Regions from separate parts of the Streptomyces sp. NPDC014870 genome, predicted to be linked through region 2. Evidence: riboswitches for the same ligand, from Rfam matches in the RefSeq annotation. Region 2 holds a riboswitch; each other region holds the start of a gene.
What was found. Region 2 has a riboswitch for cyclic di-AMP ahead of ACF09C_RS08600 (M23 family metallopeptidase). Riboswitches for the same ligand answer to the same signal wherever they lie in the genome.
Positions count from the first base shown of each region.

Region 1 (5,637 bases), on a different contig from region 2:
CTCGCTACGTCCTGCCCGAGTTCACCGAGCGCAATAGCTTCGGGAGCCGGACCCTCGACCCGTACTCCAAGCTGCTCGAGAACCGCATCGTCTTCCTGGGCACCCCCATCGACGGGACCTCGGCCAACGACGTCATCGCACAGCTCCTGCACCTGGAGTACGCCGATCCGGACCGGGACATCGCGCTCTACATCAACTCCCCCGGCGGCTCGATGAGCGCCATGTCCGCGATCTACGACACGATGCAGGTCGTCACCTGCGAGGTGGAGACCACCTGCCTCGGGCAGGCCGTCTCGACCGCGGCCGTGCTGCTCGCGGCCGGCGCGCCCGGCAAGCGGCTCGCGCTGCCCGGAGCTCGGGTCGTGCTCCAGCAGCCCTCGATGGACGAGCCGTTGCAGGGGCAGCCGAGCGATCTCGACATCCAGGCACGGGAATTGCTCCGGCAGCGCGCCATGCTGGCCGGGATGCTGGTCACGCACACCGGCCGGAGCCGGGAGCGGATCGACGCCGACATCGACCGGACCACGGTCCTCGACGCCACCGCCGCGACCGCGTACGGCCTGGTGGACCATGTCGTCCAGAACCGCGGGGCGTCCGGCGGCGCCGCCGGGAGGTGAGCCGGGATGGTTCCCGAACTGCCGCCGCTGCCCGCCCTGACGCGCGCCGAGGGCGAGTTCATCGACGCCTATCTCGAAGTCGTCGATCTGCTGGGCCGTATCAATCCATCCAGGGCGTCGCATACCTATGGAGCGCTGCGGGCGGCTCAGGCGCTGGTGGGGCGGGCCAACGCCCTGCGGGACGCACTGACGGCGATGCATACGCGCGGCGAGAGCGAGGTGCACGCGGAGACATTGGCGCGTGCCCTGCGGGTGTTGGACGGGGAGCGCCGGTCCGGGCGCGTCACCGTTCCGGGGACACCCGCGAGTTGACATTCCCCCGTGTCGTGTCGAGGGCCGGTCGGAGCAGCGCGGCCGCAGAATCGCTCCCCCGTTCGGCGTAGTCGACGAATCGACATATGCGCGGGGTGAGTTGCGCAACAGGTGTACGCATCTGGCGGAATTCGGGCCTTCCACCCCTGGTCCGGGACTCGTCCGCCAAACCTCCGACGATCACGAAACATGCCTGTCCACCCGAATGGATCAGTCGTGAGGAGCCTCACATAACGCCGTTTCGGCTCGGATTTCGCCCAGGTTGTGGGTCAAGATCCCTCACGACGACAAGCCCCCGCCACCGCGGCGGGGCGGTCCGGGCGGACGCCGAGTCCTGCCGCTGTCCCGGATGTCTGGTCGACAGGAGTGGATCGGCAGGAGTGGAGGACCCGAGCAGTACGGGACGGCCGGCACGAACGGGCCGTTCCTCGGGGTGAAGCCGCGACCGCGGCCGGGCGACTTCGCCAGCCCGAACCCGACAGGTCATCCTTCACAGGCGGCTGACGAAGGGTTGCGCATGACTGCGCAGATTCATGTCCCGTCCCTGCTGTCCCGGGCCGGAGCCGTCTCGGCTCTCACCCTCGCCGCCCTCGGCGGCACGATGCTGGCACCAGGTGCCGCACCGGAGGCCCAGGCCGCGACGTCGTACGCCGGCAAGGCGCTGAACATCGCGGCCTCCAAGAAGGGATCGCCCTACAAGTACGGAGCGTCGGGACCGACCCGGTTCGACTGCTCGGGGCTCACGCTCTACTCGTACAAGAAGGCGGGCAAGTCGCTGCCCCGTACCGCGCAGCAGCAGTACAACAAGACCCGGCACATCTCCGCGTCCAGCAGGCAGAAGGGGGACCTGGTCTTCTTCCACTCGGGTGGAAGGGTCTACCACGTGGGGATCTACGCGGGTAGCGGAAAGATCTGGCACTCGCCCAAGAAGGGTTCCTGGGTGAAGCTCGACAAGATCTGGACGTCCAAGGTGTATTACGGCCGGGTCCGGTGACGACCGGACCAGCCTGACGCGATACGGCAGGGTCCGGTGACGACCGGACCAGCCTGACGCGATACGGCAGGGTCCGGTGACGACCGGACCAGCCTGACGCGATACGGCCGGGTCCGGTGACGACCGGACCGGCCTGACGCGACGACGGGTGCGGTGGCGCCGCCGCACCCGTCGCTCCTCAGATCGGGGACGTCGCCGGCGAGACGGTCCAGGGGAGCTTGATCCAGACCGTCTTGCCGCCCTCGTCGGTCGGGGTGACGGAGAGCCTGCCCCCCGCCTCCGCCGTCAGGATGCGGATGATGACCATCCCGCGTCCGTTGTCCTGCTGCACCGCCGCCGGGAGCCGCTTCGGCCAGCGGGGGTGGCTGTCGGTGACGCCGATGTGGAGCTGCTCCTCGCGCTCCAGGCGGACGTCGACCGTGAAGGTGGGCGACTGGCCGAAGGTGTGCTGGACGGCGTTGGTTGCCAGCTCCGAGACGATCAGCCGGACCGTGTCGGCGGTGTCGCCGGCGCCCGCGAGCCCCCATCCGCTCAGGACGTCGGCGACATATCTCCGGGCGGCGGACACCGAGGCGGGATCGCTCGGCAGGGTGACGGTTGCTTCCTGGTGGTCTGCCATGGCGACGCTGTCCCTTTCCCACCGGGCCCGGCCCGGTTTGCACTGCGCGCCAGACTGCCACCGATCGCCCCGCCCCGCCCGGCGATCCACCAAGATATGTGCATATTTGTCGCTCGAAGCGGTGAACTCTGCGACGAGAGACCGTATTTGGGTCCCGTCAGTGGGAGGCCGCCGGTGCGGTCCGCAGGATCGTGGTGACGGCCTGCTCGATCTGGGCGTCCGTCAGATCCGCGCGGGCCGTGAGCCGCAGCCGCGAGATGCCGTCCGGGACGGACGGCGGCCGGAAGCAGCCGACGGCGAGCCCCTGCTCGCGGCAGTCGGCGGCCCACCGCAGCGCCGCTTCCGGCGAGGGCGCGCGGACGGAGACCACGGCAGCGTCCGGGCGCACGGCGGTCAGACCGGCCTCGGTGAGCAGCCGGTGCAGCGTGGCGGCGACGGTCCTTGCCCGCTCGGCGAGACCGGGTTCGTCCCGGATCACCCGCAGGCTGCTCAGGGCGGCGCCGACGGCGGCCGGGGCGAGCCCGGTGTCGAAGATGAACGTCCGGGCCGCGTTGACCAGGTGCTCGATCACCCGGGCCGGCCCGAGCACCGCTCCGCCCTGGCTGCCCAGGGACTTGGAGAGGGTGAGGGTGGCGACCACGTCGGGGTCGCCCGCGAGGCCGGCCGCGTGCAGGGCGCCCCGGCCGCCGTCGCCGAGCACGCCGAGGCCGTGGGCGTCGTCCACGACGAGCCCGGCGCCGTGCGCCCGGCAGACCTCGGCCAGCTCGGGCAGCGGGGCCCGGTCGCCGTCGACCGAGAACACGGAGTCGGAGACCACGAGCGCCCGGCGGTCCGGGTGGGCCTGGAGGGTCTTGCGTACCGCCTCGGGCTCGGCGTGCGGGACCACGGCCGTCTCGGCGCGCGAGAGCCGGCAGCCGTCCACGATCGAGGCGTGGTTGCCCGCGTCGGAGACGATCAGCGCGTCACGCCCGCTCAGCGCGGTGAGCGCGGCGAGGTTGGCGGTGTAGCCGGAGGAGAAGACGAGGGCCGCCTCGAAGCCGCAGAACGCGGCGAGTTCGCTTTCGAGCCGGGCGTGCAGCCGTGTGGTACCGGTGACCAGCCGCGAGCCGGTGGACCCCGCGCCCCAGCGCCGGGCGGCCTCGGCGGCGGCCTCGGTCACCTCCGGCCGGCGGGTCAGTCCGAGGTAGTCGTTGCTCGCCAGATCGAGCGGCTCCGCCTCGGCGGACCGGGGCCGCAGCGTGCGGACGAGTCCCGCCTCCGCACGGCGGCGCGCCTCCGCGTCGGTCCAGTCGAACGGGGTCCGGCGGGTGTCCTCGTCCCGGTGCATGGGCCAGATCCTTTTGTAGGCAGCGCACAGACCCTAACCGTCCGGGGCCAGGGACAGGGTGTGGTCATCCACACACGTCAAACTGGCGCGTTTGTTCAGATCCTCCTTGGCCGCGGGGTGTGCCGTAAGCAAGGATCAGCCCTTATGGACCTGCTGAACACGCTGGTGGACAAGGGGCTGCGGCGCGAGCTGCCGAGCCGTGAAGAAGCGCTCGCCGTGCTGGCGACCTCCGACGACGAACTGCTCGATGTGGTGGCCGCGGCGGGCAAGGTGCGCCGCCAGTGGTTCGGGCGTCGCGTGAAGCTGAACTACCTCGTCAATCTGAAGTCGGGGCTGTGCCCCGAGGACTGCTCGTACTGTTCGCAGCGGCTCGGCTCGACGGCCGGGATCCTGAAGTACAGCTGGCTGAAGCCGGACGAGGCCTCCCAGGCGGCGGCCGCCGGTGTCGCGGGCGGGGCCAAGCGGGTCTGCCTGGTGGCGAGCGGCCGCGGGCCGACGGACCGGGACGTGGAGCGGGTCGGGAAGACGATCGAAGCCATCAAGGAGCAGAACGAGGGCGTCGAGGTCTGTGCCTGCCTGGGGCTGCTCTCGGACGGTCAGGCCGAGCGGCTGCGCGAGGCGGGCGCCGACGCCTACAACCACAACCTGAACACGTCCGAGGGGACGTACGGGGAGATCACGACCACCCACACCTACGCGGACCGGGTGGACACCGTGCAGAAGGCGCACGCCGCCGGTCTTTCGGCCTGCTCGGGGCTGATCGCGGGCATGGGCGAGAGCGACGAGGACCTGGTCGACGTCGTCTACGCGCTCCGCGAGCTGGACTCGGACTCGGTGCCGGTCAACTTCCTGATCCCCTTCGAGGGCACTCCGCTGGCGAAGGAGTGGAACCTCACCCCGCAGCGCTGCCTGCGGATCCTGGCGATGGTCCGGTTCGTCTGCCCGGACGTCGAGGTCCGGATCGCGGGCGGGCGCGAGGTGCACCTGCGCTCGATGCAGCCGCTCGCGCTGAACATCGCGAACTCGATCTTCCTCGGCGACTATCTGACGAGCGAGGGCCAGGCCGGCAAGGCGGACCTGGACATGATCGCGGACGCGGGCTTCGAGGTGGAGGGCGCGGGCACGACCACGCTGCCCGCGCACCGTGCGGACGCGCTCGCGGCGGCGGGCGCCGCGGCCGGTGCGGCCGGTGGCTGTGGCTCGGCGGCGTCGGCGGGTTGCGGCTCGCACGCCGAGGCGGGCGCGGAGGCCGGCGCGGGCGGCTGCGGCTCGCACGCGGGCGGCGGCGGCTGCGGGCCGTGCGGCGGCCACGCGGCGGCGGCCGCCCCGGAGCCGGTCGCTCAGTCCGACGCCGAGGTGCCGACGCAGGTCGCCGCCGACGCGTCCAACGCCCGGACCGACCTGGTGGCCGTGCGCCGTCGCGGCGCCGGAACGGACCTCGCGCCGAATGCGTAACGACGAGCTCGTCGCCCTTGACCGGGCGCACGTCTGGCATCCGTACGGCCCCATGCCGGGACGCGTGGATCCGCTGGTCGTCGCGTCCGCGTCCGGGGTGCGCCTCCGTCTCGCCGAACCGGCTTACGGACAGGCCGAGTTGATCGACGGCATGTCCTCGTGGTGGTCCGCGATCCACGGCTACAACCACCCCGTGCTCAACGAGGCCGCACGCGGTCAGCTGGACCGGATGAGCCACGTCATGTTCGGCGGACTCACCCACGAGCCGGCGGTCCGGCTCGCGACGCGTCTGGTGGAGATCACCCCCGAGCCG
Region 1 covers NZ_JBIBWQ010000001.1:927,824-933,460, forward strand. The annotation lists gene ACF09C_RS03885 (ATP-dependent Clp protease proteolytic subunit) at 1-617, shown strand, start outside; gene ACF09C_RS03890 (hypothetical protein) at 624-929, shown strand; cyclic di-AMP (ydaO/yuaA leader) riboswitch at 1,245-1,443, shown strand; gene ACF09C_RS03895 (C40 family peptidase) at 1,447-1,923, shown strand; gene ACF09C_RS03900 (ATP-binding protein) at 2,102-2,542, opposite strand; gene ACF09C_RS03905 (8-amino-7-oxononanoate synthase) at 2,700-3,869, opposite strand; gene bioB (biotin synthase BioB) at 4,014-5,324, shown strand; gene ACF09C_RS03915 (adenosylmethionine--8-amino-7-oxononanoate transaminase) at 5,317-5,637, shown strand, end outside.
Region 1: it holds a riboswitch for cyclic di-AMP, as region 2 does, so the genes downstream of both, ACF09C_RS03895 (C40 family peptidase) here and ACF09C_RS08600 (M23 family metallopeptidase) in region 2, are expected to answer to the same signal.

Region 2 (5,637 bases):
GGGAACCAGGTCGCCTCCGCCCACCTCGACCGGACGGAGGCGCTCCGCGACGGCGACCTGCCCCGGCAGCTCACGGCCGCCGCGGCGTTCGAGGCCGCCGGCTGCCGCTACCAGTCCGCCCGCACCCTGCTCCTCGCGGGCGGCGACCACGCGATCGCGGGCACGGCCGCCCTGGCCGCCCTCGGGCTCGGGCCTGATCCAAACGAAAGACCCTAGGACGCGCCGACGCCCAGCGCCTCCAGCCGCTCCGGGTCCGCGATGATGTCGATCTGCGTGATGCGGTCGCCGACGATCGTGAAGGCCATGAGTCCGGCCACGCGGCCGCCGTCCACCAAGGAGATGACGCCCGGCGCACCGTTGACCAGCACCTCGCGGTACTCGCGGCGGAAGCGGGCGAACGTGAGCGCCTGGTTGACCACCGCCTCGGCGCCGCGCACCACCTTCGAGAGCGCCGCGGCCGCCTTGCCGCCGTCCGCCCGCAGGAGCACGTCCGGGTCCAGGACCGCGAGCAGGCCCTCGAAGTCACCGCCCTGCGAGGCCGCCATGAAGGCGCCGACGACCTCGCGCTGGCGGGTGAGGTCGGGCGCCGGGCCGGGCGCCGCGCTCTGGACCCGGCGGCGGGCCCGGCTGGCGAGCTGGCGCGTCGCGGCCGGCGTGCGGTCCACGATCGGGGCGATCTCGTCGAAGGAGACCGCGAACATGTCGTGCAGGACGAAGGCGAGCCGCTCGGCCGGGCCCAGCGTGTCCAGGACCACGAGCATCGCGAGGCCGACCGAGTCGGTCAGCAGCGCCTCCTCCTCCGGGTCGCTGTGCCCACCGTCCGCGCCGCGCACCAGCGGATCGGGGACGTAGTACTCCAGCGGGTCCTCGCGGCGCGAGGCGCGCGAGCGCAGCATGTCCAGGCAGACCCGGCCGACGACGGTGGTGAGCCAGCCGCTCAGGTTCCGTACGTCACCGATGTCGGAGCGGCTGAGCTTGAACCACGCCTCCTGGACGGCGTCCTCGGCCTCGCTCAGCGAGCCGAGCATCCGGTAGGCGACCGCCTTGAGATGGGTGCGGTCGGCATCGAAGCGCGCGGCCAGGAGGTCCTTGTCGTCGTCCATCGGTGCGTCATCTCCCTCGTCGTAGCTCGTGGTCGTAACTCGTAACTCGTAACTCGTGGCTCGTCGTTCGTGACTGGTATCGCCGGCGCGTGGCTCGCCGGAATCGCCACGTGGCCTTATGACCATGACGGACGGCGACCCCGTGACGTGACACGTCCGCGGCCCCGAGACGTCCGCAGCGTGAGATCCCCTGCCGTCCCCCGCCGAACACCCGGATTTTCCCGGCGGAGCGGTCCCACCGCCGGGATCTGCCACTTCAGCGCCGTGATCGTCAACCGTAGATTTTCATGCATGACGACAACCGCGCAGGTCAACGCCGTACTTCGTATCCCGCCCGCCGCTCCCGAGGCCGCGGCCGCGTACTTCTCCGCCAGCCTCGCCTTCCACGCCGACGTCTCCGATGTCGCGAGCGCCGTCGCCGCCGGCGGCGACCTCGGTTTCGTGGTCCTCGACTCGCGCTCCACCGCGTCCTGGGACCAGGGCCACGTCCCCGGCGCCATCCACCTGCCGACCGCGCTGATCGCCGAGCAGGCCGAGCAGCTGCTCGACAAGTCCGTCCCTGTGGTCACGTACTGCTGGGGCCCCGGCTGCAACGGCGCCACCCGCGCCGCGCTCGCCCTCGCCCAGCTGGGATTCCAGGTGAAGGAGATGCTCGGCGGCTTCGAGTACTGGGTCCGGGAGGGCTTCGCTTACGAGACGTGGGAGGGCCCCGCGAAGAAGGACGCGGACCCGCTCACCGCCCCGGTCGACGCCGAGGACTGCGGCTGCTGAGAGCTCGGCCGGGAAAACGGATTAGGGGATCGGCGCACCATGCCGTAAGGTCGTATTCACCGACGCGGGGTGGAGCAGCTCGGTAGCTCGCTGGGCTCATAACCCAGAGGTCGCAGGTTCAAATCCTGTCCCCGCTACTCAGTAGCAACGAAGGCCCGGATCCAGTCAATGGATCCGGGCCTTCGTCGTTCCCGACGTGGAAACCCGTGTCCCCCACATGGCCGAGCGGGGGTCGCCGAGCGGCGCGGCTCCCGCCACCCTGGGGAGGGCGCGGTACCGTCCGTCGCCGTGCCGTGTACGGACCGGGCAGGAGACCACAGGTGGGGCAGGGGCAGGGCCAGGGGCAGGGGCAGGAACAAGGGCCTGACCGGGGGCACGTGCGGGGGAAGGGACCGGCGCGACCGTCGGTGAACGGACCGTCGGTGAACGGGCGGGGGAACGGACCGTCGGTGAACGGGCGGGGGAACGGGTCGGCCAACGGGCTCTCCCCCCGGGTCCGGCGACGGCGGGCGGAGCGGGCGCGCCGCTTCATCCGGGCCCTGCCGCCGCTGGTGATCGTCGGCGGGATCGTCTTCGACCTGTCCACCCCCGCCTCGTACACGGCCTCCCCGATGTTCGCCGCCGCGCCGCTCATCGCCGCGCCGTTCTTCTCCATGCTCACGACGCTGCTCACCGGCATCGCCGCCGTCCTCGCCAGCATCGGGCTGCACGTCTACAACGACACCGTCAACGACATCCCCGCCCTCACCGAGACGCTGACCGTCGTCACCGTCTCCGCGCTCGCCCTGCTGATCAACCGGGTCGTGCGGCGCAGTGGCGAGCGGCTCGCCTCGGCGCGGGTGATCGCCGAGACCGCGCAGAAGGCCGTGCTGCCGACGCCCGCCGAGCGGATCGGCGGGCTCCAGGTCGCGGCCCGCTACGAGGCCGCGCAGGCGGACGCGTTCATCGGCGGCGACCTCTTCGCCGTCCAGGACACGCCGTTCGGGGTCCGGCTGGTGGTGGGGGACGTGCGCGGCAAGGGGCTCGACGCGGTGGAGGCGGTCGCCGTCGTGATCGGCGCCTTCCGGGAGGCGGCCGAGCAGGAGTCCTCGCTCGAGGGGGTCGCCCAACGCCTGGAGCGGGCGCTCGCCCGCGAGGGCACCCGCCGCGACGGGCTCGACGCCTTCGAGGGGTTCACCACCGCCGTCCTCGCCGAGATCCCGCGCGGGGAAGGGCGGGTACGTGTCGTCAACCGGGGGCACCCCGAGCCGTTGCTCCTCCACGCGGACGGGGCCCTCGCGCATCTGGAGCCGACCGAGCCCGCGCTGCCGCTCGGCATGGGAGAGCTGGCCGCCTGGCCGGACCGGGCCGACGAGGCCGCGTACCCGCCGGGCGCCACGCTGCTCCTCTACACGGACGGGCTCTCCGAGGCGCGCGACGCCTCGGGGGCGTTCTACGAACCGGCCGAGCGGCTCGCCGGGAGGATCTTCCCGGGCCCCGAGGAACTGCTCGACGCGCTGGTCGACGACGTGCGTCGGTACACGGGCGGGGGCTCCACCGACGACATGGCGCTGCTCGCCGTGAGCCGGCCGGGAGCGGGCCAGCCGGAACGGCGCCGGACGATGCCCGTGGTGCCGTGACCCCTGCCGTCACCCCGCCCTGACGGCCGCCGTGACCTTGCGTAGTGGAGGGGTTCCGCTCCGATAACAATTGACGAACCGTCATGTGTTGTGGCGCGGTAAGAGTTCGTACTGAAGCGGGCTCAAATCGGGCTGTACCAGCTCAATCTCGGGAATGATCAACGGGAACAGCTTGGAATCGGCCCCCCGTGTCTATTAACGTTCGATAACGCAGCGCGGTCGTCCCAGTCGTCGCAAGAGACGGCACCGCGCGCGTGCGCCGAATCCTGAAAGGGAACCGGGGAACCACCACTTGGGGTGAATCGGGCACCTTCGCACCTGTGCGGAACCGCCCGTAGGAGACCTTCCTGCTCCGAACCCGTCAGCTAACCCGGTAGGCGAGAAGGAAGGAAAGGAGCACGCCTCCGTGGCGTCCAACACCCCTGCCCCCGAAGGTCTTTCTGACGGGTTCCACGCGTTCGGCGCCCGCGGCGCCGCCGGGACGGACGACGACGCGGCGACGTGGGGGGAGTGGAACCCCACCGAGGACTCCCTGCGTCAGCAGTCCCGTTCGGGTGGCCGCCACCGCGTCGTGAAGCAGCGCTCCGGCTTCGCCCGGTCCTCCACCGTCCTCGGTGTCGGTGTCATCGCGGCCGTCGGCGCGGGCGGCATGGCGACCGCCAAGGAGAAGCCCCCGGTCTCGATATCGCTGCCCGACCTCAACCTGCCGGACGCCTCCGAGCTGCCCGGTGTCGGCGAGCTCATCTCCGACGGCGACGGCGGTTCGGACTCCGGTACGACCAACCCGCAGCCCCTCACGGCCACCCTGGCCCTGCCGGCCGACGGTGTCGAGAAGGCCGGCGGCGCCCAGACCGCCTCGGCCGCCGACGCCGGCGAGGCGCTGCGCGCCCGCATCCTCCAGCAGGCCGAGCAGCAGCAGGCCTCCGCCGACGCCGCCGAGAAGGCCGCGGCGGAGAAGGCGGCCGCCGAGAAGGCCGCCGTCGAGGCCGCCGCCAAGGCGGACCAGGCCGAGAAGGAAGCGGCCGCGGCCAAGAAGAAGGCCGAGGAGGAGGCGGCGGCGAAGGCCGAGGCGGAGCGCCTGGCGAAGCTCGCCGCGAGCTACTCGCTGCCCACGTCCTCGTACACGATCACCTCCACCTACGGCCAGTCCGGCTCCATGTGGTCCTCCGGCCAGCACACGGGTCTCGACTTCGCGGCGCCCACCGGCACTCCGGTCAAGGCGGTGCACGGTGGCACCATCAAGTCGGCCGGCTGGTCCGGCTCGTACGGCTACCGGATCGTCCTGGAGCTCGAGGACGGCACGGAGGTCTGGTACGCGCACCTGTCCTCGATGACGGCGAGCGTCGGCCAGACCGTGGGCACCGGCGACACGATCGGGCGCGTGGGCGCGACCGGCAACGTGACCGGACCGCACCTGCACCTCGAGGTCCACACCGCGGGCGGCGCGGGCATCGACCCGGCGGCCTGGCTGGGCAGCAAGGGTCTCTCGGTCTAGGGCCTGTCCGGCGGATCAGGGCCGGATAGGCCCTGGGGACCCCCTGGGCCCCCTGAGCCCCCGACTCCGGCAGTCCTGGCGGCACCCCCCCGACGTCAGGGCTGCCGGAATACCCGGTCCCGGGACGGTCGTTGTACCGTCCCATGACCTCACTTCGCCCGCTGGGCACCTCAGACCTCAACGTCTTCCCCCTCGCACTGGGCGGCAACGTCTTCGGCTGGTCCGCCGACGAGGAGCAGTCCTTCGCGGTCCTCGACGCCTACACCGCCGCGGGCGGCAACTTCGTGGACACCGCCGACATGTACTCGGCCTGGGCCGAGGGCAATCAGGGCGGAGAGTCCGAGACGGTCATCGGCAAGTGGCTGGCCTCCCGCGGCAATCGCTCCGAGGTGGTCATCGCGACCAAGGTCGGCGCGCACCCCCGCTACAAGGGCCTCGCCGCGACCACGATCAAGGGCGCGGTGGAGGAGTCGCTGCGGCGGCTCGGGACCGACCACATCGACCTGTACTACTCGCACTTCGACGACCCGACCGTCCCCGTCGAGGAGATCGTCACCGCGCTCGACCAGCTGGTGCGGGACGGCAAGGTGCGCGCGGTCGCCGCCTCCAACATCGCGCCCGATCGGCTCCAGGCGTCCCTCGACTTCGC
Region 2 covers NZ_JBIBWQ010000003.1:22,114-27,750, reverse strand. The annotation lists gene ACF09C_RS08625 (LuxR C-terminal-related transcriptional regulator) at 1-216, shown strand, start outside; gene sigJ (RNA polymerase sigma factor SigJ) at 213-1,103, opposite strand; gene ACF09C_RS08615 (rhodanese-like domain-containing protein) at 1,395-1,874, shown strand; tRNA gene ACF09C_RS08610 (tRNA-Met) at 1,938-2,011, shown strand; gene ACF09C_RS08605 (PP2C family protein-serine/threonine phosphatase) at 2,324-3,493, shown strand; cyclic di-AMP (ydaO/yuaA leader) riboswitch at 3,741-3,888, shown strand; gene ACF09C_RS08600 (M23 family metallopeptidase) at 3,900-4,988, shown strand; gene ACF09C_RS08595 (aldo/keto reductase) at 5,132-5,637, shown strand, end outside.

Region 3 (5,637 bases), on a different contig from region 2:
CAGACCAATCTGAGCTGCCGCACGGACTGGCTGGCCGAGGCCGACGCCGGGACCCTCGCGCTCTGGTGCACGTACCATCCCGGCCAGACACCGTACGACCGTTTCCTCGCGAAGTGCCACGAGCTGGCGGCGCGGGGGACGCGGTTCAGTGTCGGGGTCGTCGGCCTGGCCGAGCACCGGGAGCACGCGGTGCGGCTGCGCGCGGACCTGCCGGGCGAGGTCTATCTGTGGGTGAACGCGGCGGAGGGCCACACGTACACCGACGAGGAGGCCGAGCGCTGGACGGCGCTCGACCCCCTCTTCCCGTACAGCCGCCGTCCGCACCGCTCGGCCGAGCTGCCCTGCAGGACCGGGGAGTCGGTGATCTCCGTGGACGGCGACGGGACGGTGCGCCGGTGCCATTTCGTCAAGGCCGAGCTGGGCAATCTGTACGACGGCTCGTTCCGTGCCGCCCTGCGCCCGCGCGCCTGCCCGCTCGCCGTGTGCGACTGCCACATCGGCTACGTCCACCTGGAGACGCTGCCGCTGTACGACGTGTTCGCGGGCGGGGTCCTGGAGCGGATCCCGGCCGCGCCGGTCGGGGTGGTCGGACCCGACGGCGCGGCCGCGCCCGGCGGAGTCGTCAGAGGGGCATGAGGTCGCCGACCGGCATGAGGTCGGGGCGCTTGGCCGCGACGTCGTCGCCCGAGCTCTCGCCGCGCAGGCGGCGCCCGATCCACGGGACGAGGTACTCCTTGGCCCAGTGGATGTCGTCGCGGCGGACCTCCAGGGTCCCCCTCGGCGGCAGCGGCGGCCAGGCCTGGTCAGGGTCGGCCGGCACGTCCATGCCGAGGACCTGGGCGGCGCGCAGCGCGACCCGGGTGTGGCCCTCGGGCGAGAGGTGCAGCCGGTCGTCGTCCCAGGCCCGCCTGTCCTGGACGGACTTGAGCGACCACAGGTCGAGGACCGGGCAGTCGTAGCGGTCGGCGATGGCCCGGACGTGGGCGGTGTACGTGGCGATCTTGCCGCGCAGGTGCCGCAGGACGGGTACGTCGCGGGTGTCGAAGCCGGTCGTCACCATCACCGTGCCGACGGCCGACGTCAGGTCGGCGACGGCGCGCTCGAAGCGCTCGGCGACGTCGTCCGGGTCGGTGCCGGGGCGGATGATGTCGTTGCCGCCCGCGCAGAAACTCACCAGGTCGGGGGCGAGTTCCCTGGCCCTCGGGACCTGTTCCGCCACGATCTGGTCGAGGAGCCGGCCCCGGACGGCCAGATTGGCGTAACGGAACGCGTCGTGCTCCGGCAATTGGTCGGCGAGGAGAACCGCGAAGCGGTCCGCCCATCCGACGTACTTCCCGTCCGGCCCGGGATCTCCGACGCCCTCGGTGAAGCTGTCCCCGATCGCCGCGTACGACCCGAATGCGTTCTTGTCTCTTGATCTCGAATCGTCTGCCACGGGAGTTCATCTTTCCCTTATGGGTGTGACCTACGCGACCGTAAGGAGGGGTTGACGCCGGGTGAGATACGCCACCGGTCAAGATTCCGCCAAGCCGGAATACGCCGGAGGGGCCCGGCGCACCGAAGTGCCGGGCCCCTGCGGGGTGGAGCGTGCGACGCGGAGCGTCAGATGCCGACGCCGTGCTGGCGCAGGTATGCCAGCGGGTCGATGTCCGAGCCGTAGCTCGGGCCGGTGCGGATCTCGAAGTGCAGGTGCGGGCCGCTGGAGTTGCCGGTCGAGCCGGAGAGGCCGATCTGCTGGCCGCCCGTGACGGTCTGGCCGGCCGAGACGGAGAGCGAGGAGAGGTGGGCGTACTGGGAGTACGTGCCGTCGGCGTGCTGGATGACTACCTCGTTGCCGTACGCGCCGCTCCAGCCGGCCGAGTGGACGGTGCCCGCGCCGACGGCCTTGACCGAGGTGCCGGAGGAGGCGATGAAGTCGACACCGGTGTGGTAGCCGGAGGACCACATCGAACCGGAGGCCCGGTACGGGGTGGAGACGCCGCCGCCGACCGGGGCGACCCAGCCGGAGGAGGACTGCGCCGGGGCGGACTGCGCGGGGGCGGAGCCCTGGGTGGTGGCGGCTGTGGTGCGCTCGGAGGAGCGGGAGGCACGCGACTCGCTCGTGTCGGAGGACGAGGACTTCTTCTCGGCCTTGGGCGCGGCCTTCGGGGCGGCCTTGGGGGCCGCGGCCTTCGGGGCGGCCGTGGACTTGGCGCCGAGGGTGAGCTTCATGCCGGGGAGGATCAGCGAGGGGTTCTCGCCGACGACCTGGCGGTTGTCGGCGTAGAGCTTCTGCCAGCCACCCTTGAGGTCGTGCTCGGCGGCGATCTTCGACAGGTAGTCGCCCGGAACGACGGAGTACGTCTTCGGCTTCGCCGCGGGGGCGGTCGCCGGGGCGGCCGGGGCCTTCGCGGGGGTGGCGGCGACGGCGGTGACGGCCTGCGCGGGCGTCAGGGCCGGCGCGGCCTTCTCGGCGGCGTGGGCGCCGGTCGCGCCGAGCAGCGGGAGGGCGACGACGGCGCCACCGGTGCCGGCGGCGACGAATCCGCGCGTGATCGGGTTGGCCTTGGGACGGCGATGCTTACCCTTCGCGGGCATGGCGAATTCCTCTCCGTCGCCTACGAGGTGAGCTGTCGGGTTCGGACTGGAGATGTCCGGCCGCGCTCTCACGCGACTTCACCCCGAGCCGACCGGTTCGACCGGTGCGGCGTACTTACCTGGGTCCCCCGCTCCTGCCGTACGTGGATGGGTGCGGATTGATTCCGGGCGGTGGCAGGATTCGGCGGTCCGTCCGGATTGAGCGTGACGCTAGACGAGCGGGGTCGAGCCGAACAAGCCGCTGGTTTCCGTTCGCAATCCGCGGCGTGATATCCGCACCGAATTCCGGTCACCCTGCGTGGATGACGGGGGATCGATTTCCTTTTCCGGTACGGGAATTAGCGGGGACGATCAGGCACGGTCCGTCACCTTTGAGACGCTGCTCACGCCCCGAAACCCATCTCCCCTGCAACCAGGGCGCGTTATATCGAAGGGCTCAATTCGGACAGAACACCCAATCCCCCACCCAGGGGTGCGCGCCGACCCCGACACCCGGGATGATTGCCCCAGGAATCGATCAGGAACCGATCGCGATCCGTCTACCTTCAGGAGCACTCGTGACGCAGCAGCTGCCCCAGGTCCCGTCGACCGAACCCGAGCTCACCGGGGTCCGCAACTTCCGGGACGTGGGCGGACTGCCGACCGTGGACGGCGGTTCGGTGCGGTTCGGACGCCTCTTCCGCAGCGGCCACCTGGCCCACGCCACCGAGGAGGACGCGACCTTCCTCGCCACCCTCGGGCTGCACACGATCTTCGATTTCCGCAATCAGGCCGATGTCAAGATCGAGGGTCCGGACGTCGAACTGCCCGGTGTACGGAACGTGAACATACCGCTCAACGACCCGGCCGACGGCAAGGAGTTCTGGAAGCTCGTCCGCTCCGGCGAGCTGGAGCAGCTTCGCGCCATCCTCGGCGACGGCAAGGCCGCGACCCGAATGTCCGATTCGTACCGGCAGATGATCGTCGAGCGGACGGCGGAGCACAGCCGCATCCTGCACGCGCTCGCCGAGGACAGCGTCCCGGCGCTGATGCACTGCGCGGCCGGAAAGGACCGGGCCGGCCTCTCCGTCGCGATCTCCCTGCTCGCGGTGGGCGTCGAGCGCGAGGCGATCGAGGCCGACTACGTGAAGTCGAACGACCCGCACCGCCGCTACAAGGTGCGCCGCACCTCCGACGCCTCGGACGCGATGGCGCCCGAGGTGATGGAGCTGATCAGCCCGCTGTTCGACGCGCGGGTGGAGTACCTGCGGGCCGCCTTCGAGACGATGGAGCAGACCTGGGGGACGGCGGAGAACTACTTCACCGACGGCCTGAAGCTCAGCCCGGAGACCCGGGCGAAGCTGCGCGAGCGACTCGTCGTCGAGGGGTGACCGCCGTCCCGGCGCGTCATTGGTTCTGCGCGCCGAGGGCGAAGAGCAGATAGAGGAAGCCGGCGAAGAGGTGCCCGGCCACGAGGTAGGCGAAGAGCCGGAGGACCAGGCCCTTGGGGAACTTGCCGGCCTCGCGCTCCTCGCCGGTGACCGGTGCGGGCTTCTTGGACATATCGGTCCTTTCTGAAGGTCAGCGCAGATGAGGTGCGCCGCCGTCGCCGAGGCACAGCTCGGCGACGGGGCTCTGCATCAGCGTGTGGACGAAGAGCAGCTCGGCCCCGCCCCGTCCGGCGGCGCCGATCCGGTGCGGCGTGAGCGAGTCGAAGTGCGCGCTGTCCCCGGGCTCCAGGACATGGACGGCATCGCCGAGCGCGAGGCGCACCCGGCCGTCGAGGACGTGCAGCCACTCCTCCCCCGGATGGACCCGCACGATGTCGGCCCGGGTGGCGTACGGCACGTGGACGCGGAGCGCCTGCAGCGCGCGGCCCGGCCCCCCGGCCTGGCGGTAGATCCAACCGTCCGCCTCGACGGGTTCGGACCGGCCGGCCCGGACGATCGGATCACGCTCGGCCGGAACCTCGCCCAGGAGGGCGGAGACCGTCGTACCGTAGATACGGGCCAGGGCCAGCAGCATCGGCAGCGAGGGCTGGCGGTGGCCCGTCTCGAGCCGGGAGAGATGGGCCGGGGAGAGTCCGGCGCGCTGAGCGGCTGCCTCGAGGGTCAGCCCGCGGCGCCGGCGCAGGCCCCGCAGCTGCGGGGCGACGTCCGGCAGGACGGCGGTCGCGTCGCCTGCGGCAGGGTCCGGGGAACGCTCCCCGGGGAGGTGGTCCATGCCTCCATTCCGCCAGGAATTTTCCTCTGAGGCAAACTTCTTGCCCCAGAGGCAAAGAGTGCCGGTGTGAACGCGCCACCCTCGCGTCAGCGCTGCGCGACCGCCTGCTTGACCAGCGTCTTCCCGAAGTCCCAGACCAGCCCGCCGCCACCGTGGGCGTCATCCATGACCGCCGTGAACGCGGTCACGAACCGGTCCACGTCCGCCTCGTCGATGATCAGCGGCGGAATCAGCTTGATCACTTCCATGTGGTCGCCGGACACCTGGGTCAGGATCCGGTGGCGCTGGAGCAACGGCACGACGACCATCTGCGCGAAGAGCCCCTTGCGGGCCGCCTGCAGCATGGTCCAGCGGCTGCGCAGGCCGAGCGAGGAGGGCCGGCCGAACTCGATGCCGATCATCAGTCCACGCCCACGGATCTCGTGCAGCAGCTCGTAGCGCGGCACGAGCTCCCTCAGACGCGAGGAGAGCAGTTCGCCGATCCGGCGCGCGTGCGCCACCGTGCCCTCGTTCTCCATCACCGAGAGCACGGCGAGCCCGGCGGCCATGGCCTGCGCGTTGGAGCCGAAGCTGGCGGAGTGGACGAGGACGCGGTCCATGGACGAGTAGACCTTCTTGAAGATCCAGTCCTTGCCGAGCGTCGCCCCCACCGGTACGTACCCGCCGGACAGGGCCTTGGCGACGCAGAGCAGATCGGGCTCGACCCCCTCCTCGTGCTGGTACGCGTAGAAGTCCCCGGTCCTGCCGAGCCCGGTCTGCACCTCGTCGGCGATCAGCAGGGCTCCGTGCCGGTGCAGCAGCTCCTGGGCGGCGCGCAGGAAGCCGGGCGGGGCCGCGTGCACCCCCTTGCCCTGGATC
Region 3 covers NZ_JBIBWQ010000002.1:547,751-553,387, reverse strand. The annotation lists gene ACF09C_RS07160 (STM4011 family radical SAM protein) at 1-636, shown strand, start outside; gene ACF09C_RS07155 (SGNH/GDSL hydrolase family protein) at 623-1,435, opposite strand; gene ACF09C_RS07150 (LysM peptidoglycan-binding domain-containing M23 family metallopeptidase) at 1,603-2,577, opposite strand; cyclic di-AMP (ydaO/yuaA leader) riboswitch at 2,582-2,741, opposite strand; gene ACF09C_RS07145 (tyrosine-protein phosphatase) at 3,135-3,947, shown strand; gene ACF09C_RS07140 (DUF6126 family protein) at 3,964-4,119, opposite strand; gene ACF09C_RS07135 (helix-turn-helix domain-containing protein) at 4,138-4,779, opposite strand; gene ACF09C_RS07130 (aspartate aminotransferase family protein) at 4,866-5,637, opposite strand, start outside.
Region 3: it holds a riboswitch for cyclic di-AMP, as region 2 does, so the genes downstream of both, ACF09C_RS07150 (LysM peptidoglycan-binding domain-containing M23 family metallopeptidase) here and ACF09C_RS08600 (M23 family metallopeptidase) in region 2, are expected to answer to the same signal.

Region 4 (5,637 bases), on a different contig from region 2:
GGCCACGAACCGCAGCTTCTCGGCGCCCAGTTCCTTGATGACGGCGGCGTACTCGCGGCAGGCGGCGAAGGTCCGCTCAAGGGCTTCGGGGGCGAGCCGGCCGGTCCGGTCGACGCCCTGGCCGAGGCGGACGACCTTCATCCGCCGGTCCAGCTCGACCAGCTCGCCGGTCTCGGGGTCGAGATCGGCGACGAGCAGCCGGATGGAGTTCGTACCGCAGTCGATGCCCGCGACCCGGGTCACGTCGCGTCCTCTTCCTTGTCGGCGCAGGGAGTGACGCAGGGGCCCTTGGCCCACCACTCCGGCAGCATCGCGAGCGCCTCGTCGCCGAACGGGTTCACGCCGGGGCCCGCCACCAGCGAGTGGCCGACGAGGACGTGCAGGCACTTGACCCGGTCCGGCATGCCGCCGGCGCTCGGGAAGCCCTCCAGGACCTCGATGGCGTCACGGCGGGCGATGTAGTCCTCGTGCGCGGCCCGGTAGGCGGCGGCCAGCTCCGGGTCGGTGGCGAGCCGGGCCTGCATCTCCTTCATGACCCCGTTGGCCTCCAGGGTGCCGATCGCGGAGGCGGCCCGGGGGCAGGTCAGGTAGTACGTGGTGGGGAACGGGGTGCCGTCCGGGAGCCGCGGCGCGGTCTCGACGACGTCCGGGTTGCCGCAGGGGCAGCGGTGCGCGATGGCGCGCAGCCCCCGGGGCGGGCGACCGAGCTGGGCCTCGAACGCGGCGACGTCCGCCTCGGTCGGCTCGGTGCGGGCGGTCTGCGGAGGGGGCGTTTCCATGCTGCGTCTTGTCTTCTCGTCGTCGGGTGCGGTTGCGTCGGGCGGTGCGTCGGGGCGAGTGCGGTCGGGCGGTCAGTGGTCCATCATCGCGCGTCGCCGGGTCAGCGGCCCGCGTCGGCGCGGTCGACGCCGTCCCAGAGGTCGGAGTACCAAGGCCGGTCGGCCTCGCCCTGCTCGGCGCGGCGGTCGCGCTCGGCCTCGGGGTCGTTCACGGTGAAGCCGGTCTCGCCGGGCATCACGTAGTGCAGGTGCTCACGGGCGAGCCTGCGCACGTACGCGGGGTCCTGGAGCCGGGCCTTCTCGTCCCGCAGCTCCTCCACGCGCGCGGCGGCCTCGGCGGCCCGGCGCTCCTGCTCGGCGATCTCGCCGCGCTGGGAGACGTACTGCCGCATCGGGTACGCGAGGGCGACGACGAGCGAGCAGACGACCAGGGCGAGGAAGGCCGCGCGGCCGGTGAGCCGGGAGCGGCGGGCCTGGCGGCGGGTCTGGGAGCGGTACACGCGGGCTGCGGTCTGCTCGCCGAGCAGCCGGATCCTGGTCGCGGTCGAGAACCGGTCCCGGGCCATGTACGCGCCTCCCCTTCAGAACGGACGTCCCCGCACACGGTACGGGACCGGGTGCGGGGACGTACGTAACCGAGGGTGACTCGGGGTGCTCAGGGGCTACGGATCAGCCCTTGAAGCGCGGGAACGCGCTGCGGCCGGCGTAGACCGCCGCGTCGTCGAGGATCTCCTCGATGCGCAGGAGCTGGTTGTACTTGGCGACGCGCTCGGAGCGGGCCGGGGCGCCGGTCTTGATCTGACCGCAGTTGGTGGCGACGGCGAGGTCGGCGATGGTGACGTCCTCGGTCTCGCCGGAGCGGTGCGACATCATGCACTTGAAGCCGTTGCGCTGGGCCAGCTCGACGGCGTCGAGGGTCTCGGTCAGCGAACCGATCTGGTTGACCTTGACGAGCAGCGCGTTGGCGGCGCCGTCCTCGATGCCGCGGGCCAGGCGCTCCGGGTTGGTGACGAACAGGTCGTCGCCGACGATCTGGACCTTGGTGCCCAGCTTGTCCGTGAGGACCTTCCAGCCGGCCCAGTCGTCCTCGAACAGCGGGTCCTCGATGGAGACGAGCGGGTACGCGGAGACGAGCTCCTCGTAGTACTCGGTCATCTCGGCGGCCGAGCGGGACTTGCCCTCGAACGCGTACGAGCCGTCCTTGTAGAACTCGGACGCGGCGACGTCGAGCGCCAGCGCGATGTCCTTGCCCGGGACGTAGCCGGCCTGCTTGATGGCCTCCAGGATGAGGTCGAGCGCCTCGCGGTTGGAGTCCAGGTTCGGGGCGAAGCCGCCCTCGTCGCCGAGGCCGGTGGACAGGCCCTTGGTCTTCAGGACGGACTTGAGGGTGTGGTAGACCTCGGTGCCCCAGCGCAGGGCCTCGGAGAAGGACTCCGCGCCGATCGGCGCGATCATGAACTCCTGGATGTCCACGTTGGAGTCGGCGTGCGAGCCGCCGTTCAGGATGTTCATCATCGGAACGGGCAGCAGGTGCGCGTTCGGGCCGCCGAGGTAGCGGAAGAGCGGGAGGTCCGAGGCCTCGGACGCGGCGTGCGCGACGGCGAGGGAGACGCCGAGGATGGCGTTGGCGCCGAGGGAGGCCTTGTTGTCGGTGGCGTCCAGGTCGAACATGGCCTGGTCGATCAGGCGCTGCTCGGTGGCGTCGTAGCCGACGAGCTCCGGGCCGATCTGCTCGATCACGGCGAGGACGGCCTTCTCGACGCCCTTGCCCTGGTAGCGGTTCTTGTCTCCGTCACGGAGCTCAATGGCCTCGAACGCACCGGTGGAGGCACCGGACGGAACGGCAGCACGGCCGGTGCTGCCGTCGTCGAGGCCGACCTCGACCTCGACCGTGGGGTTGCCTCGGGAGTCCAGGATTTCCCGGGCTACGACGACGTCGATGGACGGCACGAGCATCTCCTTCTGGGATGTGACGCTAGATGTGACGCTTGCGGTGCAGGGTCGCTTTGGCCTTGCGACAAGAGCCTAACCGGCTCCAGGGCTCCAGCCAGCCGGGCGCCCGCCCCCTGGGACGAAAAAGGACCCAAGGGCATGCATCTCGGGCCAAAGGGCCCCGAATCTACTCGGCGGTAACCGGGCGGGGTCCGTACCAGGGGCCGCACCGAGGACCGTCCGCGACCCGGCCCCGGACAGCGCGGAACCCCGGCCCGCAGCGCACGGGGGAAGGACGCTGCGGACCGGGGTGGTCACCGCGGGAGGGTCGTGGGGCGCGCGCGAGCCGCCGGACTCACGCGAGCCGCCGGGCTCACTTCAGGTGGAGCTGCTGGCCCGGGTAGATCAGGTCGGCGTCCTCGACGACGTCCTTGTTGAGCTCGAAGAGCTTGGCCCAGCCGCCCTTGACGTCGTGGGCGGCGGCGATCGTGCTCAGGGTGTCACCGGCGACGACCTTGTACTCGCCGTCACCCTTCTTGACCTTCTTGCCGGTCGGGGTGGTGACGGTCTTCTTGGACTCGGCCTTCTTGGCCGGGGCCTTCGGGGCGGTCCGCTGCTCGCTGCGGGTCGTCGGCTGCTCGGCCTGACGCTCCGGCTGCGGCGCGCTCTCCGCGACGACACCGGGGGTGGCGGACGAGAGGCCGACACCACAGCTCGGCCAGGCACCCTTGCCCTGGCCGGCGAGGACCTTCTCGGCGATGGCGATCTGCTGCGACTTCGAGGCCTGGTCGGCGCTCGCGGCGTACGCGGTGCCACCGAAGGCGGCCCACGTGGAGTTGGAGAACTGCAGGCCGCCGTAGTAGCCGTTGCCGGTGTTGATGGACCAGTTGCCGCCGGACTCGCACTGGGCGACCTTGTCCCACTCGGAGACGGTGGCGGCCGAGGCGGTGCCGGCGCCCATCAGGGGGGCGGCGACGGCGACACCGGCGACACCGGCGAGGGCGACGGCGCGGGTGGCCTTGGAGGGACGACGGTGTTTGCCCTTGGCGGAAAACAGCATGGGACTTCTCCTCACCGACGCCTGCGAGGTGAGCTGTCGGGTTCGGGCCATGTGAGTTGCCCGGCCGCGCGACCTTGCGCGCGGCTTCACCCCAAGCCGGTCCTTCGGCCGTCTGTCTCAACGGCCGGGGACGGCACTTACCTTGGGTCCCCCGCTCCTGCCTACGGCGCTTGACGCGACGACTGTTCCCATCGGCCGACGGCAGGATTCGGCGTTTCGGTCGACGGGGCCCGCGGTGGCGAGCGGTCACGACCGTAGACACAGACCCGGGGGAAGTTCAAAGACGTCCATGGGGGACAAATCCCCCCTACTTGCCTCGGGACAAAGGGCGTTTACGCAGGTGAGAGGTGACGGAAGGGGAGTTCGTGGACGAGACACGCCAGTTGAGACGAAGAGACCCATGTCTCACTTGCACAGAACCGGACATTCAGCCCCGAACTACCCCTGCGGCGCGTCCGCCCCGGCAGCCTTGTCCGCGGCCTTGTCCGCAGCCTTGTCCGGCGTCAGATCGAGGCTCTGGCCAGGGATGATGAGGTCCGGGTCGGCGCCCACGACCGTGCGGTTGGCGTCGTACAGGGCGCCCCAGCCGCCGGGGAGTTCGTTCCGCTGGGCGATCTCGGTGAGGTTGTCGCCGGGCTTGACGGTGTATTCGCCGATAGCGTCGGTGATGTCCTCTGCAGGCGTGTTGTCCGTACTGTCCAGTTTCGCACCGCTCTCGACGGAACCGTCCGTCGTCTGCGTGTCAGAAGGCAGGGCGTGGCGGCCCTTTTCGCGATCCTTGTCCGTATTGCCCGTCTCTTCCGGTGCCGCGTCGCCCCGGTGCTTGCCGTTGCCCGGCGCGGACGGGGTACCGGAGGTCTCGGGCGCCGTGGGGGACGTCTCGGGCGTGGCGGAGGTCTCGGGAGTGGCCGTGGACGGCGTGGAGGCCTCGGAGGAGGGGGTGGAGGACTTGTCCGAGGGGGCCGCGGACTGCGCGGAGTCCGACGGGAGGCCGGAGGTGCGGTTGGACTCGGGGAGCGGGCCCGTGGGCTCGGACGGCTTGACGCCCGGTCCGGGGTCGACGTCCGGCTTGGCGCCGTCGTTGGTCAGGCCGGCGATCGGCGCACAGGTGGCCCACTGGGTGTCGCCCGCGGCAAGGGCCTTTTCGGCCACCGCGATCTGCTGGGCGCGGCTGGCGAGGTCGGCGCTCGTCGCGTATGCGAGACCGCCGTGGCGCTCCCAGCTCTCCTGGGAGAACTGGAGTCCGCCGTAGAGCCCGTTGCCGAAGTGCGCGCTCCACTGACCACCCGAGGAGCACTCGGCGACCCGGTCCCAGGTCGCCGCGTCCGCGGCGGAGGCGGAGCCCGCCGCCAGGAGGGGCAGCGCGAGGGCCGATCCCGTCACGCCTGCGGCGACGACGATGGCGGGGGCCTGGCGGGGTCTGCGGTGTCGACCGTTCCCGGAGCGCATGCGGGCTGCCTTCCGTGTGACTGCTGAGGTGACGGTGAACGTAGCGGCATTCGAACGTCAGTCACAAGTCGATGCAGCGGAGATCACGTAAAAGTCACAGTCTTGACGGAGCGTCACTTCACAACTGGGGCAAACTCCACCGGAAGGGTGCGCAAGCCGCGCATGATGAGTCCTCCGCGCCACCGCAGTTCGTCCGGATCGGCGCCAAGTCGCAGGTCCGGAAGGCGAGTCAACAACGTCGCGAGGGCGATCTGTCCTTCGAGCCGGGCGAGCGGCGCGCCGATGCAGTAGTGGATGCCGTGCCCGTAGCCGAGGTGCTGGTTGTCGCGCCGGGCCAGATCCAGCGTGTCGGGCGCGTCGAAGCGCGCCGGGTCGCGGTCGGCGGCCGCGAGGACGACCAGGACCGGGTCGCCCGCC
Region 4 covers NZ_JBIBWQ010000014.1:97,367-103,003, forward strand. The annotation lists gene ACF09C_RS34020 (exopolyphosphatase) at 1-243, opposite strand, end outside; gene ACF09C_RS34025 (DUF501 domain-containing protein) at 240-779, opposite strand; gene ACF09C_RS34030 (septum formation initiator family protein) at 881-1,345, opposite strand; gene eno (phosphopyruvate hydratase) at 1,449-2,735, opposite strand; gene ACF09C_RS34040 (transglycosylase family protein) at 3,085-3,771, opposite strand; cyclic di-AMP (ydaO/yuaA leader) riboswitch at 3,775-3,950, opposite strand; gene ACF09C_RS34045 (transglycosylase family protein) at 4,210-5,220, opposite strand; gene ACF09C_RS34050 (cytochrome P450) at 5,334-5,637, opposite strand, start outside.
Region 4: it holds a riboswitch for cyclic di-AMP, as region 2 does, so the genes downstream of both, ACF09C_RS34040 (transglycosylase family protein) here and ACF09C_RS08600 (M23 family metallopeptidase) in region 2, are expected to answer to the same signal.